2 linked regions of the Desulfovibrio desulfuricans genome follow. The protein of the gene in region 1 interacts with the protein of each later gene in a pairwise test. Links are inferred from orthologs where the notes say so. Each region holds a gene or a part of one and is shown in the gene's direction. Other genes may lie near its edges. The genes, in order: ndk and NE637_RS09870.

Region 1 (15,142 bases):
GCGTCTTGTGCCATAAGGCCATAGACGTTTTGTAACCAGTTGTTGAGGCAAAGTATTTTTAAAAAAACTTTTCCGCCTGTGCTGGGGCGGGGCTTGATATTCCTGTGGTTGTTGCCCGGTTGGCTATTTTCCAGCCGACACTTGACAGGGTGGATGCCTAAAGCTATCCATTGCACAAGCGGAATTTAGCCGCTTGAAAAATCAAGCAAGTCAATGCAAATTTGGAGGACACCATGGGTTATAATGTTAATGTTGACGTTGACAAGTGCGTGGGCTGTGGCGAATGCGTGGACGTGTGCCCCGTTGAAGTTTACGAAATCAAGGACGGCAAGTCCGAAGCCGTGAACGCCGAAGAATGCCTTGGCTGCGAATCCTGTGTGGAAGTTTGCGAAGTCAGCGCTATCACCGTTGAAGAAAACTAGGAATTGCAGGGGTGCCCAAGCGGCATTCCCTTGCTGATTCTGCCGAGTTTTCATTGTGCCGCCCGGCGCGCACGCGCCAGGCGGCATTTTCATAAGGTACAGGCCGCTTTGCCGCCAGAGCATCCTGACTTTGAGAATGTGCATTCTCAAAGTTTCAAGACGCCCGCTAAGGCGCTTATCAGCGCATACAAACCGCGCGCACGCCTCTTGTGGCGGACGTCTGCTCAAGCAGCCGCCAGGGCGATTTCTGTGTGAAATCGCCTGTTCTCCCTCATGTCTTCCGCACTACCGCAGGATAACCATGATCCCTGATCTGATCTCTATTTTTACCCGCTATGAAACGTTGCGGGCCGAAGTTGACGACCTTTTCGGCAGGGTGCGCGGGGCCTTTCCCCAGTGCGTAGTCTGCAAGGAAGGCTGTAGCGATTGTTGCCACGCGCTTTTTGATCTTTCCCTTGTTGAAGCCATGTACATCAACAAGGCATTTGAGGCCGCCTTTGGTTACGGGCCGCAGCGCTCCGCCATTCTTGAGCGCGCTTCTGATCTGGACCGCCAGGCCACGCGCATCAAGCGCGAGCTGTACCGGGCGGAAAAAGACGGCGAAAGCCCCGAGGCCATCATGGAGCGCGCGGCCCAGATCAAGCTGCGCTGCCCCCTGCTGGACGATAATAACGAATGCCTGCTGTACCACGCCCGGCCCATTACCTGCCGCGTGTACGGCGTGCCCACGGCCATTGCCGGGCAAGGGCATGTGTGCGGCTTTTCCGCCTTTGAAAAGGGCAAGCCATACCCCACCATCCATATGGACAAGATCCAGAACAGGCTTGAAGACCTGAGCAGGGATGTGGCCACAACAGTGCAGAGCCGCTTTAAAGAACTGCATGACGTGTATGTGCCTTTGTCCATGGCTCTGCTAACCCGCTACGATGAGGCCTATCTGGGTATCGGCCCGGCCAAGAAAGAAGAGGCCTGATCGGGCGTGAAAGGAGTTTGAGATGTACGGCAGCATTCCCGCCACCGTCTTTCGCGATGGAACGCCGCAGCAGCTTTCGGATGAGCAGGAAGGTCTCAAGCGCGAAATTTATGAGCGCATGAATCCGCGCCGCCGCAAATTTGTGGACCGCATCGGCTATGAAAACTGGGATCCTTTCCAGAAGCCCAACGAGCCGCTTGATATGCGGACAGATGTGTCCAAGCGCACCACGCAGCAGCTGGTCAACGAATTTCTGAAAGACGCGGCCAAAAAAGGGCCGTATGGCAAGGCCTACAGCAAGGGCGCTACAGAATGCGCCCTTGGCGTGGTCAATAAGGACGAAAAGTACATGGGCATTTTTGATTTTTGCCGATGGTACTATGATCTTTTGAAAAAAGAGGGGCACATAGCATGAAAGCTCGCTACGATGACCTGGATGAATACATTGCCGATCTGAAGGCGGAAATCGCCCAGAACGAGCAGTGCGCTACCCATTACTACAATCTTGGTCTGGCCCTGCTGACCAAGCGCGACTTTGTGGCTGCTGAAGAAGCCCTGCTGAACGCTGTGCGCAATTCGCCGCATCTGGCGGAAGCCTATGTGCAGCTTGGCGGCATCTGCCTTGAACGCGGCGACCTTGACGGCTGCCTGCGCTACAATGAGGAAGCTGCCAACTGCCGCGCCAAATTCCCCGTGCCGTGGGGCAACATTGCTTTTGTGCACCTGCAACGCGGCGAGCCCGATAAGGCCATCACGGCCCTGAACAAGGCCCTCAAGTGGGATCCCAACTTTGTGCAGGCCAGAAATGCGCTTTCCACCGCCTATTATATGAAGGGCGACTTTGCGGCTTGCGAAACAGCCTGCAAGGAAGTGATCAAGCAGCAGCCCGGTTTTGCCCCGGCCTGGAACAATCTGGCGCTGGCGCAGTTTGAAATGGAACAGTACGCCGACGCCGCAGAATCCGCCAAAAAGGCGCAGGCTCTGGGATTTGAAGTGCCGGAAGGCTTCCTCGAAGAGCTTAAGGCCAAGGGCGTCTAAGCCGCACCCCGTATGATGAATGTCCGTCAGGGCCGCTGGAGAAATCCGGCGGCCCTGACTGTTATTGGGGGCTGATGGGGGTAAGGTTCAAAATGAGTAATTCAAAACAAAAAAGCCCACCGGCATATACCGATAGGCTGTAAACGCACAAAAAAATATTGTCTCAGGCGGTGTCGCTGTCCGCAAGCTCACTGCAAAGGGCCGCGCCATTGCTTACGCCTGCCAGCGCAACCTGAAAGGCCTCCACGTGTTCGGCGGGCAAACGCAGTTGCAATCTGGCCTCAGCCTGATAGTCTTCACTTTCAAGGCGGGCTTCGTACGTTGGCAACATGCGGCGCAGGGCATCAAGGTGCGCGTAGGCAACGGTAAGCTGCAAACTGGTTTCCGGCACACGCTGCCTCACGGGCAGATCGGCCAGATTTTCGCGCACACTGTCCTGATAGGCCCGCACAAGGCCGCCTGTGCCAAGCTTGACGCCGCCAAACCAGCGGCTCACCACCACGCACAATTCGCCAATGCCGCTGTGCAGCACAATTTGCAGCATGGGCCTGCCAGCAGTGCCGTGGGGTTCTCCATCGTCTGACGAACCGATCTGCGCCGTATTCCCCGGCGCGCCAGCGGCATATGCCCAGCAGTTGTGCGTTGCATCGGCGTGCTTGCGCCGCACCTGTTCCACAAAGGCCCGCGCTGTTGCCGCATCCGGCGTATGGGCGCACTGGGTCAGAAAGCGGCTGCGGCGGATAACGATTTCTGTGCAGTGCGGGTGTTGCGGCGCAACATCAGGCACGGCATAGCGCGTCATTCGTCGTCACCGCATCTTCTACAGGCGGCGCGCTGGGCGTCGTTCAGAGGTGGGCAGAATTCGCGTATGCAGTCTTTTGCATTGGGGTAGCGCAGGGTCAGCTCTTCCGGCTGGCCCAGGCGCAGGTCTTCCATATCAAAGCCCGGTGAAACCGTGCAGCCCACAAGTGCAAACTCGCTGCCTGGCGCAGGCGTTGCGCCAAACCAGCAGCCGCCGGGAATGGTAAACTGCACGTGTTGCCCCGCCATAATATTCGGGCCAAGGATCACTTCGCGCGGTTGCCCGTGTGTATCAATACAGGCCAGGCGCAAGGGGCCGCCAAGGTGGAAATGCCACAGTTCATCCTGCCTGATGCGGTGCAAACGTGAATATTGACCCTGCTCAAGCAGAAAAAGGATGGCTGTAGATACGGGTCTTGGCCCTATAAAACCACAGGGCATTTCATCCGCCGTAAGAATTTGCGGAGCTTCGTATGTGCGGTGATAGAACCCCCCTTCGGGGTGGGGCCGCATGCCGAAATGGGATATGATTTCTTGGGCGTTCATAGGTTCCTTTTAGCTTGTCATAGCGTTCTGCGCAACGGTATCAAGGGCTAAAGGGCGGGCCTGCAAAAATAATTTTTTGTAAAAAAATGCTTTACAAGGCAGTGAGAATTCTTTAATCAGGAATTGTTCCTGATAAAAACAATAACTTCATCGAGGAGAATACCAATGAGCACCACACAAGAAAATCTGATGGCGGCCTTTGCCGGTGAATCCCAGGCCAACCGCAAGTACCTTGCCTTTGCTGCCGCTGCCGACAAGGAAGGCATGCATCAGGTTGCCAAGCTGTTCCGCGCTGCTGCGGCTGCTGAAACCGTTCACGCTCATACCCACCTCAAGAATGCTGGCAAAATCGGAAACACCATGGCCAACCTCAAGTCGGCCATCGAAGGTGAAACCTACGAATTCACCACCATGTACCCCGACATGATCAAACAGGCCCAGGCCGAAGGCCAGAGCGCCGTTGCCAAGTATTTTGACTTTGCCAATCAGGTGGAAGAAATCCACGCCAAGCTTTACCAAAAGGCTCTGGAAAATCCCGCCGCTCTGCCCGCCACCGATTATTACGTGTGCAAGGTTTGCGGCTATACCCACGAAGGCCCCTGTGACGCGTGTCCTGTGTGCGGCGGCGGCGCGGCAGCTTTCTTCAAGGTTGAAGACTAGCTCGGCCTGTGCGGCGCATGCGGCATATTGCGGATAAAACCTGCATGACCGGGCTTGCCCCAGACAGGCAATAGCTGTTCTGTCTGAAAGCCTGGAACGTCTTGATGCGCTCGATATGCGCCGGAGGAAACTGATATGTTGATGCAGCAGTTTCCCCGGCGCATGTTGCATGGAGAGTGGGGCAATACTTCGGCGCATACGGAAAGATGCGCGTCCGCACCTTGGCGGAATGGCCTGCAAGGCGCAACACGCGCCTTTTTGATTTGCAATTTAGCATGAAAAGGGGCACTATCCGGCTGGTGCGCGGCCCCTCCATTGGCTGGCGTTGCAGCACCCCCTGCGTTGCGGCTTTTTGCTTGTGGCGCTGTGTTCGTTCATTACGTCCGCGTGGAGATCGTTGTTATGCGTCTTCTTGTCCGTCTTAGCCTTCTTGTGCTTCTGCTTGCCGTGGGCGGCGTGGTCGCCCTGCCGGGCGCTCCCCAGTGCGCCGAAAAAAAGGAAACGTCCAAGGAAGCCCCCAGTAAGTTTGATGCGCTCAAGCGCTTCAGCCAGGTTCTTGATCTGGTGGAGCGTTATTACGTGCGTGATGTGACGCAGGGCGACCTTATCAATGGCGCGGTCAAAGGCATGCTTCAGGGCCTTGACCCGCACTCCACCTTTATGAACGCCGAAGAATACAAAGAAATGCAGGAGACCACCTCCGGCGAGTTCTTTGGTATTGGCATAGAAATTTCCATGGAGAACGGTCAGGTTACGGTGGTGACTCCCATTGAGGACACCCCCGCCTATCGGGCCGGGCTCAAATCTGGCGACATTATTCTGTCCATCAACGGGCAGCCCGCGCAGGAACTCTCGTTGCAGGAAGTTGTTTCCCGCATCCGTGGCCCCAAGGGCTCGGAGGTGGAGCTTGCCATCCTGCACAGCGATGCCAAGGCCCCGCAGACTGTCCGCCTTGTGCGCGATGCCATTCCGCTTATCAGCGTGAAGTCCAAGAAGCTCGAGGACGGGTATTACTGGATTCGCCTCACGCGTTTTTCTGAGCGCACCACCGAAGAACTGCGCGACGCTCTTAAGGCGGCAGAAAAGGAAACCAAGAATTCCGGCGGCATCAAGGGGATCGTGCTTGACCTGCGCAATAACCCCGGCGGGCTGCTTGATCAGGCTGTGAGCGTTTCTGACACGTTCCTCGACAAGGGCGTCATCGTTTCCATCAAGGGACGGCGCGACAATACTGACCGCGTGTACGAAGCCAAAAAGCAGGGCGATGATATCCACGCCCCCATGGTTGTGCTGATCAACGCCGGCTCCGCCTCCGCTTCTGAAATCGTGGCTGGCGCCCTGCGCGACCAGAAGCGCGCCCTCACAGTGGGTGAGCGTTCATTCGGCAAGGGATCCGTGCAGAACATTATCCCGCTTTCTGACGGCTCCGGCCTCAAGCTTACGGTTGCCCTGTACTACACGCCCAACGGCAGCTCCATTCAGGCCGAAGGCGTTGTGCCTGATGTGGAAGTGCCGTTTGAAGCCCCCCGCACGGACGACAAGGATAACTCCCGCCTTATGGTGCGCGAGCAGGATCTGAACCGTCACATCGAAAACGGCAAGGACAAAAAATCTTCCAAGGCCAAGAACAGCAAGGAAGATGCCGCCGAGCAGCTCGCGCGCGACAACCAGTTGCGCATGGCCCTGCAAATGGTCAAGAGCCTCCCCAAGATGCGGGAAATCAGGAATTAACCCCGTAACCGCGTAAGGCGGGCGGGCAGGAATAAACAGGGTGTTGCCTTTGCGCGACACAAAGTTATCAGACAGCCTTCTGGCCGGGCCCTTGCGGTTCGCCGGGGGGCTGTCTGCGTCTGCGCAGCTTGCCGTGGGCGGCTTGCTGTGGCTTTTATGTAGCCTTGCCATATCCTGCTGGGTTTATTGGCAACTGGAAGCCCCGACCCGGAAGCCGACGGCTGCCTCGGGCGCGGCTTTGCCCTTTGCGGTTGCCCACAAACCATCAGGCGCACATGACGGCGGGTTGGGCTTTGACAGGGCGCTGGCTCTGGAAAGTGTGGACGCGTTGCTTGCGCGTACACTCCCGCTGGCCTTACCTCAGGCGCAGTGGCAGCAGCTTCCCTTGCAAGAAAATTTGCCTGTCGAAACTTCGCAATTGCCCTCCGGGGCAACCATTCCTCACATTCCCGCTGCTTCCGCAGAGCAGGCGGCATATGCCGCTACATACGCCAGCACGGCAGATCTGCGGCAGGTCATCGTCAGCGGCCCCTGCGCGCCCCTGCGCCTTGGGCTGGCTCTGCTTCAGGGGCTGCGCGATCAAAATCCGGCTCTGGAAAGGGCAGGAGTGCGCACCGAGGTGCGCTGGACGCCGCAAGGAACGCTTGAAGTCCTACTCAATCATCTGGTATACTATGTTGTTAGCTTTCCTGGTCGGGAGGGGCAGCTTTCAGATTTGGCCCAACCTCTGCCGCCAGAGGCCCTGGCTATTGTCATTGATGACATGGGCCAGAGGCTCGAATCCGCAGAAGCTCTTGCCTCGTTGCCGTTTCCAGTGACTCTGGCCATCTGGCCGAGGTCGCCGCATGCGCAGGAAACAGCCGGGATAGCGTTAACCAGTCGGCTTGATTGCCTGTTGCACCAGCCCATGGAGGCCCTGCCTCGGGCCTTGCATGGCAGGCCGGACCCTGGCCCCGGAGCGCTGCTCACCAGTATGAGCGCGCAGGAGGTGCAGACCGTACTTGAGGAAAATCTGCGGATTTTGCCCTCGGTCATTGGCCTCAACAACCACATGGGGTCAGCTTTTACTGGTGATATTTCGCTGTGCAGAACACTGTGCAGCATGCTTGGCGGGCGAGGGCTCGCCGTGCTCGACAGTGTGACGCGCCCAGACCCCCAGCTGGCACTTGCAGCCAGAGAGGCGGGGCTGGTCGGCCTTGCACGCGATGTTTTTCTGGATACGCGCCGCGACACTGCGGCCATTCTGTCTGCGCTGGACGCGGCGGCAGCCCGCGTCCGCGCTCAAGGCATGGCTGTGGCCATTGGCCATCCTTATCCTGAAACCCTGCGCGCTCTGCGCGACTGGCAGGACAAGGACGGCGTGGCGGTGGTGCCCTTGCGGCGCGTACTCTGGAAACTGGCCCAGGACGGAGCCGCCGTTGCGGCGCGTTCTTATCCTGCTAACAACAACATGGAAAAGGAGTAAGCATGCAATCCACTTTCGCCATTATCAAGCCTGACGCAGTTTCGCGCAATCTGACCGGGGAAATTCTGGCTGCCATGGAAGCTTCCGGCCTCAAAATAGTGGCTCTCAAGCGCTTGCGCCTTTCCAAGGCTCAGGCTGCGGGCTTTTATGCCGTCCACAGCGAGCGCCCCTTTTTTGACAGCCTGACCGACTACATGTCTTCCGGCCCGGTGGTTTGCGTTGTATTGCGCGGCGAAGACGCGGTGCCCCGCTGGCGCGCCCTCATGGGGGCCACCAATCCGGCTCAGGCAGAGCCCGGCACCTTGCGTCACAAGTATGGCCAAAGCCTGGAAGCCAATGCTGTTCACGGCTCGGACGCCGCTGAAACCGCGGCTTTTGAAATAGGCTACTTCTTCAGCGGTCTGGAAATAACGGAGTAATATTATGGCGCTCAAAATCGGCTGTGTCGGATGCGGCAACATGGGTGGGGCCATCATGGCCGGGCTTGCCCGCAAGGGCGGCTACGAACTGTGCGGTTTCAACAGAACCGCTTCACGCATGCGCCCGCTTGAAGAGCTTGGCGTGCGCGTGATGGAAAGTCCCCAGGCCGTGGCGCAGGCCGCCGACGTGCTGGTGCTGGGCGTTAAACCCTATCAGGCGGCAGAGGTGCTTGCGCAGATGCGCCCAGAGCTGACAGCCGGGAAAACCCTGGTTTCCGTAGCTGCTGGCGTGAGCCTTCAGCGCCTCACTGCGGCAGTTGAAGGGCGTTGTCCTGTGGTGCGCTGCATGCCCAACACCCCGGCCCTTGTGGGCATGGGCGTGTTCGCCCTCTGCTTTGACGATCCTGACCTGTCCGATACCAGCAAGGCCGACATTCAGGCTTTGTTCGGCGCGTTGGGCGTGTGCGTGGAACTGCCGGAAAGCAAGTTCACGGCGTTCACAGCTCTTATCGGGGCAGGGCCTGCCTACGTGTTTGCCATGATGCAGGGGCTGGTTCAGGCTGGCGTTACCCTCGGTTTTCAGCATAAAGAATCGCGCGAGATGGTTACTGCCCTTTTTGGCGGATGCGCCAAAATGGCCGAGCAGAGCACCTCGCCGATCATGCAGTTGCGTGACGATGTCTGCTCGCCCGGCGGGGTGACTATAGCGGGCGTGAACGTGCTTGACCGCGCAGGCCTTGCAGGCTTGCTGGTGGAATCCGTGCTGGCCGCCAACGCGCGCGGCAAGGAAATGGAAAGCTGAGGCCTGCACCCGCTGCTGTTGGCCCGATGCTTACCATTGCGCCTGACAGGGCATGAAAATAAAAACCGGCTGTTGTTAACAACAGCCGGTTTCTCTATCTGGGAGATACTGATGATGCCGGGGCGGCGTGGGCCGCCCTGTCATGCCCTAGTGATCCAGGCGGATGTCCAGGGTGTGCCCATCCTTTGAAAGCGTGAACTTGGGCTGAATCTTGCCCGTCAGGTCAATGACAATGCGCGTTTTGTCGTCGCCCTTGCCAATGCGCACGTTGGTCACCGCAGGGTTCTTGGGCACGCCGGGCGCCTTGACCTGCCACTTGCCGTCCAGATCAATAACCAGACGTTCAGGGCCGCTGAGTTGCATGTTTTTGTAGACAATGGGCGCAGCACCCACGAGGCGCACTGTTGCGCCCTTATCGCGTGCAAGAACCACAAACTTGGTGATGTTCTTGTGCTGCGGCGCGGCCTTGGCGGCTTTCTCCTTGGCGGGTTCTGCCGCTGGCGCTGTTTTTTCTGTGACCGGGGTCGCAGGTTTGGGCTGCACTACGGGCTTGGCAACGGCTGGCTGAGGTTCGGCCGCGGCTACATTGCTTGTCGGGGCGCTCTTTTCCTCCGGCTTAAGGCTGGGGATGGGCGCACGGGCCGGGGCTTCGCCGCTGGCGTTGAGATCAGGAATGCCACTCTGGGTCTGCGGGGGCAGATGCAGGGAAGGAGATGTGGCGGACTGGTTGCCAGCATCGGCGGGCGGGGCCGCATCCGGGGAGGTGACAGGCGCGATAATGCCTGCGGGGTTTGCTGGTTCAGGCTTGCGCATACGTTCATTGAGCATGATAAGCGCCATGCCCAGAACGCACACTGCCACTAGAAGACCGAGAATTACTTTGTTCATGCCAAAAGGCTCCTGCCAATGACTTGGGTTGGAACAGCGGCTCAGCGCTGGGGCGTGGGCTTGCCTGCGCCGCGCGTCCGTTTGAGTTCGCGGATGTGTTCCAACAGCTTGAAGTAGAGAGGCTCTCCGCTGGACATGCTCAAAGCCGTGCCGATGTGGGTGGCGGCTTCGTCATACAGGCCAAGCGAACAGAGAATGCGCGCCAGGTTGAAGTGGGCGTGATCGTCCTCGGGGGCCAGTTCCACTGCCTTGCGTGAAAAAAGCAGGGCGAGGTCGGGCTGGGAATTCTGGCGCAGACGTACGCCAAAATCACGGAACATATGCTTGTGGGCGGGTATGATGCCGTCCTTGGTCTGCGCCAGTTGCTCAAGGGCAAGCAGTGCTGCCTTGCGCTCGCGCGGGCGTTTGAGGCGCAGCAATGTCTGGCGAAAAGTCTCCCGCAGCTTTGACTCCACAACCTTGGCCTTGCGGGCGGCTTCAAGGTCGTAGGCCCTCTTGGGCGCGGCAGCGGCTGTGGTAGCGGCAGCAGGCGTGGGGCCTTCATCATAGCGAACAGCGGTGACGCCGGTGGCGGTGCGGGAAGGAAAGGGAATAAGCCCCATATCGGGCTGCTCGGGGACCACTTCCACGGAATCTGGCAGCTTGGCCTTTGAAAGCGTCTGGAGCGGCGCGCTCCCTGTTTTGGCCTTGGGTGCGCTCGCTTTGCGGGCAGGCTGTTCTGCCGCAGCATCCGGGTGTTGGGGCGCTGGTGCGGGCGGGGCGGATTCAAAATGGCTGAGATCCGGCGTGATCACAGGCATCGCCAAAATATTGTGCTCTGCCTTGAATGACTGGGAAAAGGTTTTTGCGTTTATGCGCTCCACCTCTGCCACAGGCTGGAACGCGGCGTTGAGTTCCTGCACCGCAAAGGCTCCGTCTGGAAGCTCCCAGACGAAGTAGTGCGTTTTGCTGCGGCTCTCTGTCCAGTCGGCAGAGAATGAGAAGACGCCAGAAAATTTTGAGCGACGCATGAACAAAATGTACATTATTTGCGCCGAATAGCAAGATTCGCTTCTGGCCTTTACGGGGCCGGGTGTTTGGGCTAGCATGACCCCATGCACGAAATGTCCATAGCACAAAGCCTGTTGCAGATGGCTGAGGATGAAATAGCCCGTCAGGGCTGCACTCGTCTGGAAGTTGTGAACGTCACGTACGGCTCGCTTTCAGGTGTTGTGCCCGAGTCGCTGCAATTCTGTTTTGAAGTCATGGTGCAGGGTACCCCGCACGAAGGCGCGCGCCTGGAGCTTACCGAGCTTCCGCTACGGCTGCGCTGCTCCGCCTGCGGTAAAGTTTTTGGCGGGGAGGGGCAGGATGCACTCTGGCTGCCGTGCCCCGATTGCGGCGAGCAGTTCGGGCATGTGGTTGAGCAGGGCAGGGAGCTGTATCTCAACCGTCTGGAAGCCAGCTAACCCCTTTGCCCCTCTGATTCTTCAGGGGGGCTGGTTTGCTCCTTTCACTGCCGTCTTCGCCTTTGTCTTATCTTTCTGGCTCATGACCACGCCGCACCGGCGGCAAGCAAGGAGAATTGAATGCAAATTCCTGTGGTTCGCAATGTATTGGAAGCCAACGAAAAAATGGCCGATAACGTGCGTCGGCTGCTTACAGAAAAGGGAATATTGTCGCTGAATCTCATCAGCTCGCCCGGCGCGGGCAAAACCACCCTGCTGGAACGCACCCTGAGTGATCTGGCCGGAGAATTCCGCATGGCGGTGGTGGAAGGCGACCTACAGACAGATAACGATGCCCGCCGCGTTGCCGCCACAGGCGCGCAGGCCGTGCAGATCAATACAGACGGCGGCTGCCACCTCGACAGCAACATGATCCTTACCTCGCTGGAAAGCCTTGACCTCACCGGCGTGGATATTCTTTTTATTGAAAACGTGGGCAACCTGGTGTGCCCAGTGGAATTTGACTGCGGCGAAGACGCCAAGGTCGCCCTGTTGAGCGTTGCCGAAGGTGACGACAAGCCGGAAAAGTACCCCCTGCTGTTCAACCTTGCCAAGGCAATGGTGCTCAACAAGGTCGACCTGCTGCCCTACGTGGATTTTGACCTTGCGCGCGCCCGCAATTTTGCCACAAAGCTCAATAAGGATCTGGATATCTTTGAGGTTTCCTGCCGCAAAGGCGATGGCCTTGAAGGCTGGTACAACTGGCTGCGGAGCATGCGCGCCGCCAAGAAGGAAGGCAGGCTTTAAACAGCCCCGGCCTGATCGAAAATTCAAGAAGGCATCCCCGGCTTTTGGCTGAGGATGCCTTCTTACGTTCAGGCCGTCCAGCGGACAGGCACTGGAATATTATACCGATAATTTATCTTGATTCTTCGTTTTCCTGATAGGCGGCAACATCCACCACAAGATTTTTTGAAGCCGGGCGCAGGGTGATGGTGAATAGCTGCACGTCGCTGCTCGGGGCATCGGCATCCGCAAGCTTGGGCAGCATTTCTGTAGGCGCGAGCATGATGGTTGCTTCGCCCTTGCTGGCAGACATGAAGTACTCAAGCACCTGCCGCAGCATGTCCTTCTGCTTGTTCAGATCCATGGACGGCATTTGGGTAAAGTTGATATCCAGCCCCGGCAATTCGGCCTGCCAGGGGCTGTATTTTTGCTCGTAAAGGGCGTTCAGCAGTTTGTCCAGGGTTTCCTGGTCCAGCTTGCGGCGCAGTTCCATGTGGTCAAGCACAAGGGGCGTCTTGCTTGAAGGCTTTTCCCCGCGCTGGGCAGGCTCAAGCCGCGCGGCCCAGACCATGCCCGCAAAGCCAAGGCTGGCAAGCACTGCATCGTTATCGTCACGTTGCGGCGTGGCGCTCAGCAGGGTGCAAACGTCCTTCATGGGCATGCCGGGGCGAAAACGGTCAAGCGCGCAGACCGGCCCGGCATCCGGCCCCGGCAGCAGGCTTTGCACTTCGCCCGTCAGGCGTTGCTGCTCGCCCTTGGAAAAAGCGAGTTCCAGCAATGGCTTTTCGCCCATGCGCAGGGTCACGCTTTGCGCCTTGGCCAGCGGCACATCCTTGAAAATCCACAGGGCAAGGCCTGTGTCCACACGCAGGTTGGCGACCGAGCCGGGGTTTTCAATGTCGTCCCGACTAGCGGGGGGCATGTCGAACCGCACAAAATGCATACTGCGGCCGGTCTGAAAGCCCATGCTCAGAATATCCTCGCCTGTGGCGTTAACGATGGTGAGGATTTGCGGTTCAGGGCCGGGTTTTGCTATATGGGCGGCAGAGGCCGCGCCAGCAACGATCGCTCCGGCCAGCACAAGACAGATGGCCGCGTATATGCGAAGAAACCATACATCCTTGATCATGGCGTACTCCATGTTTGCAACTTGTGTCAGCATGATAGCAGAGCGCAGGGCAGGCCCGCAAGCGGCCACGGCAGCTCTGGTTGCAAAAGGCTATATAGATCAATGTTTGCGGTGATCTGTCGTGCGGATTACTGGCGTACTTTACGCCAGCGCCATGCATTGATATGGTTGCCCGCGCCAACGTTCTTTCTGTCCCTCTCTGCGCATGATTATCGCAGCAAACCCCAACATCCGGAGATTCCATGCCTCCTGCTACCCGTCAGCCTTCATCGGACCAGGCAAATGATAAAAAATGCCTGTGCCTGCGCCCTTCATCCTTGCTGGCGGTGGGCTTTCTGGTGGTGGCGGCAGTGGTGCTGGCATACCTTGGCGGGGTTATGAGCGGCAGGGCCTACTGGAAGGCGCACCCGCAACCCATTGCGGTCAGGTCGGGCACGTCTGGGGCAAGCGCCCCTTCATCCGCAACCACGCCGGACGATGATTCGCATGTCGTGGGCGGCGATCAAGGCTCCGGCGCAGATGATGGAGCAAGCGAACCCAAGCAAAAAGTGCTGGCCGCCGAGGAATTGCGTTTTGCCAGAGTGCTGCGCAACGATGCCGCCACGGGCGATGCCCCGCTCAAACCCTTGCCGCCCATGACGCCGGTGCAGCCCAAACCTGCCGGCGTGGCTCAGGCCGGGGTTGCGCCAGCACCGCAAGGGGGCGCACAGGGCGGCGCGGCAGGGCAGCAGGCGGCCCCGGGCGGCATTGCAAGGCCGCAGACATCTGGAATGTACGATTATGTGTTTCAGGTGGGGGCATTCAAGGATGCGGACGCTGTGGACTCTTTGCGTCAGCGTCTGGAGGGCAGGGGAATGCGTACAAAGATGGAGCGCTCGGGCAAACTCTATGTGGTGCTGGTGCTGTTGCGCGGCGATGAGGCCAGGGCCGCAGAGGTGCTGCGTTCCACAGAAGGCATGGGACTGGGCAAGCCCATTCAGCGCAGCCGCAAGCCAGTGCTGCAACAGTAATCTTTTGTCTTTTCCCCCGCCTGTCCGTTGCCGTTTATTGTGCAGCGGGCAGAAAACGGGGTTCAATACTGCCGCGTACGGCATGCCGCAGGGGCAGCATGGCGGGGTTTGATCCTCCGCGCAGCGCGGCCAGCAGGTCTTCTGCGCGGTCAACTTCTCCACTGCACAGCACGGCCATGTATATGCCCGCCTGCGGATCCGCGCCCACAATGCAGGCCGTGTCCACTCCCATTGCGTCTTTTCCTCTGAAAACATACTGGGCATCAGCCCTGCGCACAGGCTCCCGCACTCCGGCGGCGGCGCGCAGCAATCCTGCCACATCCGCCGCATCCGGCGGCCCTGCGGTTTTGCCCACCATGATGCGCACGTGGACGGCTTCTTCCGGCCCGGTGAGCGCAAGCACCCAGGCTCCCGCCAGGGTTGACGGGGCTTCGGCCTGCCAGCCCTGGGGCGCTTCCAGTGAAAACCAGCCGTAGTTCTCGGCCCTTGCGGTCTGCGCTGCTGCCATCAGGGCCAGCCAGATGGCAGCATGCATGACCGCCCAGATTGCAGGGCGCGCTGTGAAATGAAACGTCATATGATCCTTTTGCGCTTCGTGCTTAGTCGTTTAATTCCACCTTGGGGGGCTGCCAGGTTCCTTTGCCCAGCGGCAGCACGGAGAGCCCTTCGGTTTCAGGCCAGTACAGGCGCATTACAAGAAAAATCGGGCCGTCCGGCGCGGGCAGCCAGTTACTCTCGTGCTCTTTGCCAGGGGTATCGCGCTGGATCAGGATGGTAAGCGAGCCATCGGGATTCTTTTTCATGTCCGGCAGCATGGGCGAATTGATCAGGTAGCGGTCAATGGGATTTTTTATGAGCAACTGGGTATTGCCGTCATACATGGTCACAGACCAGAAAGCCTTGGCCGGAGGGTACTGCCCGGCGGGAATGGTCATGCGGTACTTGTGCTTGCTGCCATCCAGCGGGCTGCCGTCTGCCAGGGTTTTGGTCATGGGATATACTGCTTCTTCGGCATCATTGCCGTAAATGCCCGCCTTGGCCCCGG
Region 2 (15,119 bases), on another replicon or contig:
ACATCGCGATAAATGCAGATCATACCTATAACATTTTTAAAAATATCTAAAATCTCGCTTTCGTACATATCAATGTGCTTTTCGAGACCGTCTACGACTGAGCGCATGACCACATGCCTGCCGTTGCGGGAAAACCCCAGGCGTTCCACTGCGCGCTGACGCAGAACATCGCGCGACTCACCAGCAATGTAGTCGGTGGAGCCAATGCCAAAGAGTTTTTTGAACCGATCGTTGAAATTGACGATATGCTTGTTTGAGTCAAGAATCATGACCGGATACGGAATGCTTTGCAGTACAAGATCAAGCTCTGCCGTCATGTTTGCAAGGTCTGTCACATCATGGGCAATGCCCACGGTTCCCATGATACTGCCATCTGCATTGAAGAGCGGTGCCTTGCGAGTTTTGAACTGGCGCATTCCCTGTGGGGCCTTGATCACCTCGTCAAACTCGCCCGGCTCGCCCGAATTCATAACAATCTGGTCTGTTTCAAGACAGACAAATTCGCCCTGAGCGTATTCTTCCGGCTCAAGATCCCAGATAAAATAGTGGCCGCGTCCCTCAACAAGCTGACGGCTTTTGCCCACAAGGCGGCAAAAAGCCTTGTTCACCTTGACGTGTGAGCCCTTGGCGTCCTTGACCCATACAAGGTCGCTAGTCAGGTTTATGATTGTTTCAAAGTGCTGGGTGGTGAGTTCGTGCTCTCTGCGCTGCCGTACGGCATCCAGCAGCCGCGCCACGTAGAAGTCATACCGACTGGCACTGGCTGATACAGGCCAGAGATGATCAAGCAGGGACAATAGTTCTACTGTCGGCTCCCTTGCCCCGTCATCCACAAGAATAAACTGCGCACCGCTTTTTGCGGCTTTGCGCATGGCAGGCAACTGTGCAAGAGCTGTCCCATCAAGCAGCACGATGTCGGCCTCAGCGAGGTTGGGCAAGGCCGTCGCGTCCTGCCCGCATTTGGATTCGCAGGCGGCTGTTATGACGTGAGTAAAGCCGGGATGCGCGCTGGCACGACGCAACGAGGACTCAAGCAATGCATCAGTACAGTGCAGAAAAATGTGCAACATGTGGTGATACATGACTGACCTCGCAAATATTTCATCTATGAAGGCTTTAGTTTACACCATTTATGTGCAAAACACAATGGGGAAACAAAAAGTCTGTGGCTTCGACATTGACTATGTATTTCTTATGTGACTAGTAGCTCCTTGATGGAAGCGCCGATCAGATAGATAGAGGGATAAATGCTTTTACGTTGCGATGCCCCTGGCTAGTGAACGGGCGGCCTGGAAAAGGCTATTGAGCCCTCCGAGCTTGGCGTTCGGCAATATGGACTCTCATCTGCGCAGGATGCGCAGCAGATGCTCTTTCAACATATCCAGCGCCTTTCTCATCGGTTTGAATAGGTCTGTTAAGGCTGCTTATTGTCGAATCCTTTCCGTATGTGCATTAAGCTTGTTTAGCAGAGGGGTATCGCTGTATGGCGATACCCCTCTGGGGGCTATTGCAGCGTGTATGTTTTCAGTTTGCTTCGCAGATAGGCGATAAACGATTCACGTGTATAGCCAACCTTGGAACCAACCCGTATCTTTCCACATGGACCGATATGAAGGGCGTCGTTGTTGCTGAGCGTTTTGGCAGAGATAAGCCCGCCAGTGGCACGTGATGCTTCAGCCCGCGAGACCATAGGGGGCAGCTCGCGTTCAAGAGCTTTGAAAAAGTCTTCCGTAACGAAGCCTTGGGTAAATACTGAATCGATGTGTGGGGATTTTTGTTGCATGGGTACCTCTTGCGATGTGCTGTGGGCCGATAATGGTAGCGGAAGGAATGCATAGTATTAGTACGGCAGCGCTGAAAATATAGCCCTTTGCCGCTATGTAACGAGTTGGCTCAAGCATCGCGGTCACTGTCCCGGTAAAGCTCCCAATCGCGTTTAAGCATCTCTTCAATCGCACTTTCGTCGTCAGTGCTTTTTGAAACTGGAGCAGACGAAGGTACATTGGAGATGTCGTGCTGACGGTGGTGATCATTACGAAACCGGTCGTCGATGAAATGTTCTGCTGTTTCTGTTTCTTGCGGAGGGGAAGCTACACCGACGTTGTTTTGCTGCAAGTTGCGCGAGCCCAGGCCTTTCAACGAAGAGGACGAAACCCGGCTACCTTTAGGAAGAGATTCTTTGCCTGAACACTTCGCAATATAACTGCCCATGCGAACGGCCTCATCCCGCTGGCTTTCGAAGTCAGGGGAATTGCGGTCTATGAACAAGCCAGCACCCTTGTTGCTTTCGCAATAGTGGACGAGGCCCTGATTGTTCTTACCGTCGTCAGTTTTAAGGTGCCTACTGACTTGGTTGTTTAACTCATGGAAAATGCCGTAGCCATTCTTGATGGCATTACCATTGCACGAAATTTGAAGGTGATAGTGAGGGTGCTCAGACATACACGTTTGTTCCTGGGTCCAGATAGATTGAATATCGGGAACATTCTTTCCATGCTTGTGCCGATTATTGATGTTTCTCTTCGTGTTTTCAATGATTCTTGTAATATCTCTGCTAGTCAAATAGGTGTCTGAGCCTTGAGGGCTATGGACGTCAATTCTGATTGCAAGCACCTTAGAATGTTTAGCTGCCATGCGTTCTGCCATATCAATCAATTGGTCGATTGTTGTCTTGTAGAAGCCATCTTTAGTCTTTTCTGATTCAAAAAGGGAATAACCTCTGTACTTTGTATCTTTGATTATCTTGCTGCGCATGTTGATTTATCTCCGTGAGTTTAGTGTATTCATGTGTATTACAGTCGTTGTATTATTTTACATGTCATTGCCTTGTGCCTATGCTATTGAACAGTATTGGTCTATTATCTATATTCTTTCTTACTACCAATAACCGGGGTCTATTTTTGCGCATAACCGTAGTTATCAAAGATGATTTCGCATGAAATGCGCTGAATTTACTTGCGTGCAAAATTGCGACAAAGTTGTGACTGCGACAAAGTGTGCAATTGCAACCATGCTATGGAGCATAGCTTCCTGGCCTTTGTTGTAGGTGGTATCGTTTTGTGCAGATCACTGAGGGAAATTTTTCGAGAACAAAACGAGGGGCACATCTGACTGACCACTAATATAGGGCTACCTCTCCAATTTCTCCACTCACTATCCGCTATGCCTTTTCTGTCAGTAATGGTTTTTCAGGCAAATCTGACTAGCTTATCAAGTTGATATTTATCGACATATTGAAAAGGCGCAGTTTGTGGACACGCATCGTACTCAAAAAAGGCGCGCAAAAGGCATGGACATGGCAAAGTAAATGACATGGACATGGACAGCATTGGAAACGCAACTGGGCCTGAACCGGCACAACAGAACAAAAGTGCCTCCCATATGGAAGGCACTTTCGTTGTATATGCGGCTATGACACCAACGACTTCTCAAAACTACTGCCGCCATAACATGGTCATGATTTGAAGTAATAGGTGCTTTTGCCTTCTCCCTTTTGGGAAACACGGTTGATTTCCAACAGAGATTTCAGCACATTGAGAGTTTTTTTTGTCGTGAACCCAGTGATCTTTTCAAGATCGCTCCGGCTGTAGGATTGGCCTTTATTCATGGTATCAAGCAACTTCTGGGCATCAGGTGGCAACGGTGTAGAATCAACGGGGAAATTTTTTGGTGTACCTTCAACGATAGGAGAATCTGAACTCTTTCTGGTAGGTGTGGGCATCTCCCCTTCAACAAATTCCCAGATTCCGCCAACAGGCAGTTTGTACACCATCTTCCGGCGTTCAAGCTCCGGGGCAATTTTGCATTTTTCAATGGTCATTCGTACCACAGGACCATCGCCTTCAAGGGCCTCGGTCAGATCCTGACTTAACGGTTCATCATTGCCTTCATCGTCTTTACTTATTTCCTTTTCAAGCTGATCACGGCCTTCAAGGTGAATGACATTCTGGCACAGGCTGGCAAGATCTACAGGCCCCTTGAAATCTTTGCCTGTTTTACCGGCATGGTGCAGCACAATGACGCCAATACCAAGCTTTTCTATCCTGTGGATAAAATCAAAGAACGGGGTGGAATTACTTTTTGAAGCTGTCGGGGCGAGGGAAAGCAGATTGTCGATGACTATGCATTTGACCCCAGATTTTTGCAGCTTGCCTATGAGGATTTTCTGCGTTTCTCCGTCAAGAATATTAAGCCCACCCTTGGCAGAAATCACAAAGAGGTTTTTGTTCAGAAGAGGAAGAAATTCTTCACGCCCCTGCAGAAGCTGATTTACCCTAGGCTTAAAGTCAGAGCCGACCTCGCCATCAAGATAGCACAGCGTACAAGGAGCAGAGGCTGTAAAATAGAGGTAGGGTGTTCCCGTGGTCAAAGATGTTGCCAGTTCAATACCCAGCCAGCTTTTTCCCGCATTTGAAGCCCCCCAAATCAAGGTGGTATACTGCGGAGTAAACATTTGCCTCACGGCCACAGGGACGTCATCCTCTCTAGGAACGACATCGGGCAGCATCTCGAACGTGACAATTTCAAAATCCGTCTGGCAGGATTGTTCTCCTTCTATGCATATAGGGGCTTTTTCAAGGAGCAGCACGTTCTTTTTCCATGATGCCATATCTTCAATCGGAATGGCCTCGCGCCTGATGCGGGCAACCAGTTGTGAAGGCAATTCCAGCGTGTCAAGGTTAGTCGTCTTGGCAAGCACGTTATCCTGCATTTCCGGCTTATATGAGGAAATATCCGGAACACCCCCTTGCACTATGGGCCATGGATAAACATTCACGTCAGTAGCACCATTCTCAAGGCAGCGTTTGATCAGCAGGTCAACCCCATCCCAGCCTTTTTGCCCAGGAGTGGATACGATGGTTACGGAATGCCCAGCCACATCACTGAGCAGAAGGCCTTTTGGGGTTTCTTCTCCACCGGCAAAGCCCGACACAATCACACCAGTTCGTTCAAAAACATGTCCCTCACGCGCTGCATCCCGAAAAGAAATAGCCACTTTGATGTCCACGCAGATGAGCACGGAGGCTTTGGGGTGGCGAACAATCATATCACGTGACAGCAGATGCGCAACGGAGGCTTTCATGCCAATCTTTAGTGAATCTTTGCCCTGCTCGCCAGTAACGCGGACTGCGAGAGCAAATATGTCATTTTTACCATCAGAGTAATGGCACACCGCCTGCATTATGGAGTCGTCTAGATCCCGCTGAATGTCCATATGTAGACGTTTGAAGTTGATGGCACCCACAACGATGCCCTTCGGGGTTGCATCCTCAACTTGAGCTTCCTTCGAGTACTGAGCCCTCTGCTGGGTGGCTTCAGGAAATGCGCTATAACAAAATTCCGGCTTCAGACACATCAGTTTTCCCAGAACCAAGGCTGAAATTACAGGGCCACGATTCAGCTTTTTCACGACCCACGGCAAGAAATCTTCCAAGCGTGAATGAGACTGCCAAAACTTGGCATCAGCATCATTGCCGCCAACGGCACGGATGATTCTGATTTTCGTCCAGCCGTTCAGGGAAGTAAACTCGTAGCCGACCAGCGATACATAGAAGGCAGCCTGCTGGCTGTCCATCATGCATGCAGGAATGCCGGAGCGATCCAATTGCTGTACGATCTCAGCCACCTTTTTCGGGGTTATCTCGAAAGGATGGTCTTTTTTGTTTGCAGAAACAGTGTGCAGGGTATGGGAAGGCGGCAGCTTCCATCGCCTAGCATAGTCAAGCACGTCAAAAGGAGGTTTTTGTGAATGGTCGTGTGAAGGCACAACCGTTGCCGTGGTATCAATAGTTTTTCCGGCAACCGAGGCAGGAATATTGTCATGACAAACGAGCTGGCGAACTCTGGTGACTGGTTGGCCTGTTTCAGTCGCCTCCTTGACCATCTCTCTATAATCAAAAGCCATTGTTTCCTCCAGTGCCAGGAGAAACAGGTGTCACCCTGCTTCTCCTGGCATTCATCATCTAGGATTTTTTGGGGTAAAGGCGGGTGGTCAACACAGGCTTCCAGTCCAGCCGACATTCGATATGGTCGATTTTAGCCATATCTTCAGGGGGAAGCTGCAATATGCTGTGTACTTCTTCTTTAAACTCGGAAAGCGCATCACGCATCTCGGAGTTCATCATTTTCGTATCATAGCTTTGATCACTAGCAATGTTCTTGCTAAGCGGTGCGGTAGGTTTCATATTTGACATCTGAGTTTTCCAAAATAGCACTCCCAATTTTACTGGGGTGGTTATGGGGTGGCGTTTCCGCAAAAAGTGAGTGGCAAGTCTGTCAAGAGCCGAAGTCTTATTGATAACCACGGGAACGACGCGACATTGGCTCGCCGTCCTTTCCAAGGTTGTCTATTCAATTGGCAGAGAGTTTGGGCTTAATTCTTTTGACTTCTAGCCTGTGTTATTTAATTTACTCTCATTCCGACCCTTGCCGATGGGAGGGAGAGCCGCTACGTTCTAAGCATCGGGGGCGATCTGACGCGATTGCATGTAGTTGACGACTTCTGCCTCGGAATAGCGGACAAGACGAGCGCCAATTTTTACATATGGAAAACCTGTTCCTTTGAACCGTTGCTTCTGAAGAGTCGATCTGCTTATGCCAGTGAGGGCTTCAACCTGTTTTTCAGTAAGCCACTGATTTGGCCTTAATTGGACATTTGCCACAGACATTTTCATCACCTCCTTTCAATGTTGCTTGCATAGTAGCATCCGGTGCTTGTTAAAGCACTGTCATTTTACTTTCATTTGAAGAGGTGTCTAAATAATTTATTGTGTTATTGCGGCGTGTTGTGCGAAATATCGCTTGCAGTGAACTTACCATCAGCTTGGAGCTAGTGAGATGGGGCTTTCAAAACGTCTATCGGGGAGGCAGGTTTGCGAAAAATTAAGCATTCCGCTGCTGAAGCTGGCAGAACTTTGCCACGCCGGGAGGTTGGCAGCCTACCGCTTTGAAAATTGGCATCAGATTTTGGCTTCGAGCCAGTGCAACACAAAATTTAAGTATTTTGGAAATACAATCTTTACTATAACGCCACACAAGACCACTGGCATCATTGCAATCAGTAAAAAGGCAACTGAAGATTTTAGTGTATATGTTGATAAAAAACTTACTTATTCCGGTAAGCAGGAAAACAGTACGCGCCATAAAAATAAATTTATGGAAGCAATTCTTAAGGCTTCAATAGAAAATACAACTCAACGGCTGCAAAATATCAGGGAAATGCAGATTAAGTTTTGTGATAGTGAGTATGTAATTTATTACAACAACCTGACGGTTAATCCTCTCTCTCGTCCTGCTGGCATCGGTAGTGAGGTTGTCAGGCTATATGGAAATGGGCAGGTATTTTTTGAGGTGAAGGAAGAGGAGGGTGAGATCTATCTTGAATATCTTGAATTGAATGGGCACGGTAATGGATGCATAAAGAATTGTGCAACAACGTTGTGTATAGAAAAAGAGCAAGACAGCTTTGGAAACAATAAGTTTGTGTTGTCTCGATATGACAGTAATGTAATACAAGTTGAAAAAATTGATCCATTTATAAATAGAACATGTAAACAAGTTGTTGATGAATACAAACTAAAGAGAAAAGATTCCTATTTGCGTGACTGCGAATACCATCGTGTTTATTTACACCAATGCGCTATTGATTATTTTAACAAGGAAGACTTGTCGTATTCAAAGCCACTAAGTCATGAGATGGACTTTTTTATTTTTGATTTTGATGAATACAAAAAGCGTTTCCATTTTTTTGAAGATGAAGAAGAAGTTCGGAAAGAATTTTTCAGTTACCTAGAGAGGCTGATGTTTGATGAAAATGAGATTTGTACCGTCCTCGAATATGACGTAGCGAAAAAATCCATCTCTGATGACCCCAAACAGTACATGCTAGATCGTTGTAAAGAATTGAAGGAAATTTATAAGGACAATGAAGAGAATCTAAAGATAGTGAAAGCGTATATGTTGGCGGTTGAAGGCCTTACATGGGCAGAGATAGATCCAGAAGTGTGGGACCATAGTAAAGACAAAGGTAATAGCGAAACTTTTGTAAGCCGAAATCTAATGGGCTTTAAGAAGATAGCTGGGGATAATAAAATTCCTTTTATTGCAGCCAAAGTATGGAAAGGTAAGGGGAATAACAAGTGCATAGATAAGGAGTCAATTGTAAAAGACATGCTCGAACAGCTAGCAACGTTTTATGCAGGAGAATAACGTTCGTCTTGATATGCAGGAAGATTTTTTAGGGGGAGGGACAATCCCTCCACCTCCAGCACGCTTGTAGTGCTCGAATAGCGGTAGAATTGTTTAGAAATCTGTTGGAAATGCTGCCCCCGGAAAGGGCTTGCCCTGTCTTTGGTGTCGACCCCTTTTTCAGTGGTGGTAGCCCGGTGGTAGCCCAACGAAAAAAGCCCTCACAGTGATTAGCTGTAAGGGCTTGATTTCTTTTGGCTCCCCGAGACGGACTTGAACCGCCAACCTAGTGATTAACAGTCACCCGCTCTGCCAATTGAGCTATCGGGGATCGTTCAGGCAAGGAAGTGTTTACGGAAAATCAGGGGCAAGGTCAAGCGAAAATTGCAAAATTTTTTTGCTCAACCCTTGATGCACCGCAAAAGTTTTTTCTGGTAGCGCTCCGCCTCGCTGTAAACGCAGCCGCAGTAGGGCTGGCGGTAGAGCTCCATGGCCTTTGAGCGGTCGATGCCTTCCTGCCAGTCCGCGCGAAAGTCGCGATAGGCAAAGCCCGGCGCGCCCTCCTGAGCCGCCAGTTGCTCACCTGCGGCCTTGATGACCTCGTGGGGCTGATAGCGCGAGTAGAGCAGGCTGCTGCTCACCCAGGCAAAGCCCTGCTGCCGCGCAAAGGCAAACGCTGCCTGCATGCGGCTTTCGCAGCAATAGGCGCAACGGGCGGGCGGCGTGTCGCGCCCCGCCACAGCGCGCAGCCAGTTGGTGATGTCCCAGGTTTCATCGGCGTAAATGATTGGCACGCCCAGACGTTCGGCGCATTGTCCGGCGGCCTCGCGGCGGCGCAGATATTCTGCCAGCGGCTGAATGTTGGGATTCATGAACCATGCGGTTACGGCAAAGCCTTCGTCCAGCAGGCGCGTGATGGGCATGACGGCGCACGGGCCGCAGCAGACATGCAGTAGCAGGCTGTTGGCGGGCAAGGGATTTGCGGGTGCAGCATCAATGGAGCCTGCCAGAGCAGAGCCTGCGGGTGCGGAGTCAGCGGGGGAGTGCTGTGCAGAAAAAGCAGCCGGGGTTTGCTCCCCGGCTGCCATGCCGTATTCTAAGGACGAACCATTATTTCCAGACATTTACCATAATCCTGCTCAATCTCGCGCAGGGTGTCGCGCTTGTGGTTCAGCAGATAGAGGGCCAGTTCCGGGCTTGCCGGGTATACGCATTTTTCCTTGGGTTCAGCGCTGACCATGCGGCGCAGTTCGCGCAGGGCCTGCAATGCCTGCCATTCAATATTGCGGCGCATGCCTGTGCCGCCGCAGGCGGGGCAAGGCTCCAGCGAGATAGCCAAAGCCGAGGAGCCAGTGCGCTGGCGCACCAGTTCCAGCAGGCCAAAGGAACTCATGCGGGCAACATCGTGCCGGGCACGGTCGTTCTTCATGGCTGTGCGCAGGGTTTTTTCCACTTCAAGCACATGTTTTTTGTCGCGCATTTCAATGAAGTCGATAACCACCTGGCCGCCGATGTCGCGCAGCTTGAGGTGGCGTGCAATGGCTTCCGCAGCTTCCATATTGGTTTTGTGAGCCATGGCCTCAAAGTTGCCCTTGCCGGAAATTTTGCCCGAGTTGATATCGATGGCCATGAGGGCTTCTGTCTGGTCAAACACCAAGCGTCCGCCAGAGGGCAGCAGCACCTCGCGCGAATAAATCTGCTCCAGCTGGCGGCGCAGATTAAAGCGCTCCCACATGGGCGTGCGCATGTCTGTGTGCACCCGCACAAGATCCTTGCGGCGAGGGAACAGCAGGTTCACCGTGTCGCGCACGCTCTGCGCCACTTCGTCATTATCAACCCAGATTTCGCACACGTCCTCGGTCAGATAGTCGCGCACGGCACGCTCTGAAAGGCCCGGCTCCTGATAGATAAGGGTCGGGGCGGAAACCTCGGTGGCCTTTTTGCGGATATCGCGCCAGACACGCTTGAGATACTGCAAATCATTCTTGAGCGTCGTCTTGGTGGTTCCGGCGCTGACAGTGCGCACAATGACGCCAAGCCCCTGACCGGGGTCAATGCCGTTCATCATTTCACGCAGGCGCGAACGCTCGTCGTCGTCATCCACCTTGCGGGAAACGCCGATCTGATCCTGCCCCGGCGTAAGCACAAGGAAGCGCCCGGCAAGGGAAAGCCATGTGGTCAAAAACGCGCCCTTGCTGCCGGTGGGTTCTTTGACCACCTGCACCAGCACTTCCTGACCGGCTTTCAGCACCTTCTGGATGGGCGGAAACTTCTTGCCCTTGGAGGGTTCGTGGTGGGCCAGCCAGTATTCGGGATGCACCTCGTCAATCTGGAGGAATCCGTTCTTGCCCGCGCCGTAGCTGACAAAGGCGGCCTGAAGGTTGGTGTCGATGTTGTGGATGACACCCTTGTAAATATTGCCCTTGATTTTGCGCTGGTGCAGCATGTCCAGATAGTATTCCAGCAACTGGCCGTCTTCAGCCAGGGCTACTTCTACCTGTTCGCCGGGCAGCACGCTGATGAACATGCGCCGCTTGCCCTTGGGGGCTTCGGCAGGAGCCTTGCCAGCATTGGCGGGCTTGTTGCCCTCAGCGGATTTGCTGTTTTCGGCAGGCTTGCCGTTTTCAGGCTTGTTCTGCTGTTGTTGCTGCTGCTGAGGCTTGGCCTGTTTGGCGGGCTTGCTTTGCCTGGGGGCGTTCTGGGGGCGCGTATTCTGCGCACGGCTGGCCTGTTCTGGTGCATCATCGACCAGATCAAGAGCGTCATCATCGTCGAGGGGGGCCATGCTGGCCTGGTCCTCGGCGGTTTGCGCGCCATCCTGCCCGTTCAGCTCTTTTTTGCGGTTGCGGCCACGCCCGCCACGACGTCCACGCCTGTTCTTGCGGCGCGGGCCATCCCCGGCAGCGGCCTCGCCAGATGCCTGGGCAGAACCGCTTTCAGCGGCCTGTTCTGCACCCTGTTCCGCCTGGACGGCAGGTGTATCGGCGGCCTTGTCCGTGGGCTGGCTTGCGGCCCGGCTTGTGTTTTGGCTCGCGTTTTGGTCAGCAGCCTGTCTGGGGCTTTGCCCACGTTCCGATGCGGGGGCGTTCTGGCGCGGCGTTGCGTCTGCGGGCTTGTCTGAAATTTGTTCCGACGCCAGATTTGCGCTCGGCTCAGCCGCTTTTACATGGGCTTGTGCCACAGGGGCCGGGCTCGTGAGAGCCGCAGAAACCGCGGGTTTGTCTGCTGCGAGGCTCGCGGCCTTGGGGGCTGTGTCTGCAGGCGTTGCGTCAATGGTCTGCGCAGTTGCCTGAGCCGTGCTTTTTGCCGCTGCTTTTGCGGGCCGACCTTTGGGAGCCTTTGAGGCAGGCTTTTGGGGAGCGGCAGATTTTTGCTGTGTGGCTTCCTGCCTGGAACCCTCAGACGCTTCGGAAGCTTTGGCCGTGGCAGTGGATTCCGGCGCGTTGGCTTCTGCGGCCTTGCCCTTGCGGGGCGTTGCGGCTTTGCCAGCAGTCTTGCCCGCAGCCTTGGCAGGGGTTTTGGCAGAAGATTTGCTTGCCGTTTTGCCAGCAGCCTTGCCAGCAGTTTTTGGGGCCTCAGCAGCAGGGGTCGCAGCTGACTTGGGCGCTACGGCATCTGCCGTGCTGCCAGAAATTTCTTTGGAGGCGTCGGCCGATTTTTTGGCCCTGGCGGTAGTCGTCTTTGCTGTTTTGCCCGCGCTGCGGCCTGCGGCCTTGGCAGTGGCGGCGGCTTTTGCTGCCGTGGTCTTGGATGAAGCTGATTCGGCCTGGGCGGCCTTGGAATCGGAAGCGCCTTTAGAATCAGAAGAATCCTTGGCGGGCGTTGACTCGGAGGATTTGGACGCAGCCTTGCCGGAAGCTGTTTTGCCAGAGGCTGGTTTGGCTTTGATGCGTGTTGTGGTTGAACGTTTGGGTTTGGAAACTTCCTGCGACGATGCATCCGTGGCTGGCTGTGAAGCGGCCACGGGGGTGTCTTGGTCTATGGTCATGAAAATCCTTTTGCTGCGGGGCGCTGAGCCTCCGCGAAAATTTCAGCCAGCATGCCATGCACTTACGGGAATGTGCCGTATTTGCTCCGCCGCAGCGCCAACAAGGCGCGCGAAGGCGGCAGCATGCTAATCCGCTTTTTGGAGAGTACGTTTTTTTTGAAAATATGCAAGCGGGCAGGGGCGGGGCGGGAAAATGCGGGAGGCAAGGCTGCATCATGTCATTATAACATGCTGCGGAGGCAGAAGAAAAATTGTTGAGGCGGGCGCGGAGCTGGGGCAAGGGCCGCATCCGCCGAAGTGCATCCTTGCAATGCGTTCCGGCAGATGCGGCAGGCGAAAATCAGTCTTCAAGCATCTTGAGTTCGGCGGAGAGCTGGCCCGAATTGGAGCGCAGCAGCACGTAGCCGCCCTGCGCCAGCATGCCGGGGTTGACCACAAGGGTGCGTCCCACGCGGTCCATGGCGCGCGATTCGTGGATATGCCCGCACAGGCATATGTCCGGCTGGGCTTCTTCCAGAAATTCGCGCACGGCAGTGGAGCCTACATGAATGCCGCCGGGGATCATGTCGCAGGCGGTATCCTTGGGCGGATTGTGCGAAACAAGCACGCTGTGCGGATAGTGGCGGGCTTTTTGCCAGCAGGTTTCAAGCCACGCGGAGAATGCGGATTCCGGAAATTCGCTCGGCGTGCCAAAAGGCGTAAATGTGGAGGCCCCAACTCCAAAAATGGCGATTTCGGGCGTAAGCTCACGGGTGACGGCGTGGAGGTTCCAGCCTTTTTCGCTCAGCCACTGGTCGACTTCAGGCCTGTCCATGTTGCCGATCTGGGCCAGCACGGGGATGTCGTGGACGCACAGGGCGTTCATGACCAGCTCTGCCTGCTTGACGCCGCCGGTGATGGTCAGGTCGCCGGTAACGATAATGCCGTCAGCCTGCGAGAGTTCCGGTATCTGGGCAAAACGTTCAGGCTCGTCGTGGATGTCGCCCACGGCGATCCAGAGAAAATCCTGAGAGTCGGCGCTTGGCATGGTATTGCTTCCTTTGTTACAGTGGCGCAGGTGTTGAGAATGCCACACATTGCACCACAAGGAAAGAGCCGCTTGCCCTCCAATGCCACGCCCCCCGCGCCTGTGCCGCCCAGCCAGTCAGTGAATCAGCCGGATGCTCCGCCAACGAGTTTGGCGGGCAATCTTTCTGGCGAGTTGTCCGATGCTACGGCTCAGGCCAGAAACGATGTGCGTAAAGTTATGCGCCGTCTGCGGGCGGAGCAGTCGCCCCAGTTGGCCGAAATCCGCAGCGAGGCGGCGCAGAGCAGGCTGATGGAATCCGCCCTGTGGAAGAATGCCCGCTCCGTGGCCCTCTATGTGGGCGTCAGGGGCGAGCTTGGCACGCAGGCCCTGCTGCGCGCAGCGTGGCAGGCCGGTGTGCTTGTGTGGCTGCCGCGTGTGCGGCGCAGCGAACCGGGATTTATGGATTTTGTGGCCTGCAGCGGCCCGGATCAGTTGCGGCCCGGCCCTCTCGGCCTGCTTGAACCGCACGATTCCCTGCCCGGTTTCGGGCCGGAAGCAGCGGGCGGCAGCGGCGCGGGGGAAGCACACCCACTTGCCCCCGATCTTGCGCTCCTGCCCGGCGTGGCCTTTGATCTCGCTGGCGGGCGGTTGGGCTATGGCGGCGGCTATTACGACCGCTTTCTGGAAAAAGGATTCACCTGCCCCCGCGTGGGCCTGTGTTTTGAATTTCAGCTTGTGGAATCCCTGCCCCTGGCCCCCTGGGACCAGCGGGTCAACTACATATGTACTGAAGAGCGTATGCTGTGTCTGTAAGCTATATTCCCTTTGTTTTCCCCGGTGTTCCGCAGGTGCGTTGCGCCTTTCAGACCCGCGCCGGAGGCGTGAGCCTTGGCGAGTTTGGCGGCGGCAACATTGCTTTTACCGTGCAGGATAACCCCGAACACGTCATTGCCAACCGCCGCAGCCTGCTGGAAGGCCTGCGCCCGCAAGGCATGACCGCCTGGGCCGAACTGATGCAGGTGCACGGCGACGGTTTTGTTTTTGAGCCGGAGGCCGTGGCCTGCGAAACGCCCGTCACGGCGGAAGGCGACGGCATGGCCACAGCGCGTCCCGGCCTTGGTCTGCTTATTAAAACGGCAGACTGCCAGCCCATCCTTATTGCCCACAAAAGCGGCGCGTATATCGCCGCCATGCATGCGGGCTGGCGGGGCAACCGCTGCGATTTCCCCATCACGGGCGTAGCCCGCTTCTGCGAGCGTTATGGTCTTGAACCGCGCGATCTGCTGGCAGTGCGCGGCCCCAGCCTCGGGCCGGGCAAGGCGGAATTTGTCAATTTTGACAAGGAGTGGGGCGACCCCTACCTGCCCTGGTTTGACGCCAGCAGCAAAACCATGGATTTGTGGGGCCTCACGCGGCACCAGCTTGAGCGCGCGGGTCTTTTGCCGCGCAATATCTACGGGCTGGACATCTGCACCGCCAGCAACAACGAGCAGTTTTTTTCCTACCGCTGCGCCAGACGCTCGGGCCGTCAGGCCAGCCTTGTGTGGATAGCAGCCTGAGCCATTGACAGGCCGCAGGGCCGCGCCTAGAGTGTTGGCGGCATTGGTAGCCGGGTAGACCGGCTTGAAAAGGGAATCCCGTGAAAAACGGGAGCGGACCCGCCGCCGTAAGGTTCTTAACCTTGCTCCATATTGCGCCACTGGAAACGGGAAGGCCGGAGCAGGGGAACCAAGCCGGAAGACCTGCCATGCCCCAAGGTGCGCAGTCATGGAATGACGGCACCACGGTGCGGCATTGGCCGCCCCACGGCAACGGGTTTTTGCCGGCAGGACAGAGGAAATACGGGCCTCTTCCACCACGAGTGGAAGAGGCTTTTTTTATGCTCGCGCGGCGCAGGCCGCCACTGGGCAAGGGTCTGACCCCTGAGGTCAGCCA

The links.
Region 2: the proteins of ndk (region 1) and NE637_RS09870 interact in binary tests that used the Escherichia coli proteins (3 or more experiments, as listed by UniProt). The link is inferred for Desulfovibrio desulfuricans from one-to-one orthologs.

What each region holds. Positions count from the first base shown.
Region 1 is NZ_JANFYZ010000006.1:102,170-117,311, forward strand. Bases 6,384-9,346 are described here. They hold ndk (nucleoside-diphosphate kinase), read left to right. Parts: upstream 6,384-7,638; coding sequence 7,639-8,055; downstream 8,056-9,346. Other genes in these bases: NE637_RS09205 (divergent polysaccharide deacetylase family protein), read left to right, coding at 6,384-7,636; proC (pyrroline-5-carboxylate reductase), read left to right, coding at 8,060-8,857; NE637_RS09220 (AMIN domain-containing protein), read right to left, coding at 9,005-9,346. Also shown: NE637_RS09160 (trypsin-like peptidase domain-containing protein), read left to right, coding at 1-16; NE637_RS09165 (ferredoxin), read left to right, coding at 234-422; NE637_RS09170 (YkgJ family cysteine cluster protein), read left to right, coding at 724-1,395; NE637_RS09175 (hypothetical protein), read left to right, coding at 1,418-1,810; NE637_RS09180 (tetratricopeptide repeat protein), read left to right, coding at 1,807-2,433; NE637_RS09185 (YigZ family protein), read right to left, coding at 2,597-3,235; NE637_RS09190 (cupin domain-containing protein), read right to left, coding at 3,232-3,780; NE637_RS09195 (rubrerythrin family protein), read left to right, coding at 3,946-4,440; NE637_RS09200 (S41 family peptidase), read left to right, coding at 4,843-6,171; more of NE637_RS09205, read left to right, coding at 6,221-6,383; more of NE637_RS09220, read right to left, coding at 9,347-9,745; NE637_RS09225 (tetratricopeptide repeat protein), read right to left, coding at 9,787-10,770; NE637_RS09230 (hydrogenase maturation nickel metallochaperone HypA/HybF), read left to right, coding at 10,840-11,193; hydrogenase nickel incorporation protein HypB, read left to right, coding at 11,314-11,979; NE637_RS09240 (peptidoglycan glycosyltransferase), read right to left, coding at 12,092-13,087; NE637_RS09245 (SPOR domain-containing protein), read left to right, coding at 13,330-14,097; and 2 more genes. UniProt on the Escherichia coli protein: Major role in the synthesis of nucleoside triphosphates other than ATP. The ATP gamma phosphate is transferred to the NDP beta phosphate via a ping-pong mechanism, using a phosphorylated active-site intermediate.
Region 2 is NZ_JANFYZ010000007.1:3,841-18,959, reverse strand. The notes cover bases 12,180-15,119. They hold NE637_RS09870 (5-formyltetrahydrofolate cyclo-ligase), read left to right. Parts: upstream 12,180-13,241; coding sequence 13,242-13,997; downstream 13,998-15,119. Other genes in these bases: NE637_RS09865 (purine nucleoside phosphorylase YfiH/LACC1 family protein), read left to right, coding at 13,988-14,743; NE637_RS09875 (metallophosphoesterase), read right to left, coding at 12,516-13,202. Outside these bases: NE637_RS09925 (sensor domain-containing protein), read right to left, coding at 1-1,082; NE637_RS09920 (hypothetical protein), read right to left, coding at 1,505-1,783; NE637_RS09915 (YagK/YfjJ domain-containing protein), read right to left, coding at 1,894-2,754; NE637_RS09910 (AAA family ATPase), read right to left, coding at 3,455-5,905; NE637_RS09905 (hypothetical protein), read right to left, coding at 5,964-6,194; NE637_RS09900 (helix-turn-helix transcriptional regulator), read right to left, coding at 6,456-6,668; NE637_RS09895 (hypothetical protein), read left to right, coding at 6,838-8,208; NE637_RS09885 (epoxyqueuosine reductase QueH), read right to left, coding at 8,589-9,311; NE637_RS09880 (Rne/Rng family ribonuclease), read right to left, coding at 9,284-12,175. UniProt on the Escherichia coli protein: Involved in the removal of 5-formyltetrahydrofolate.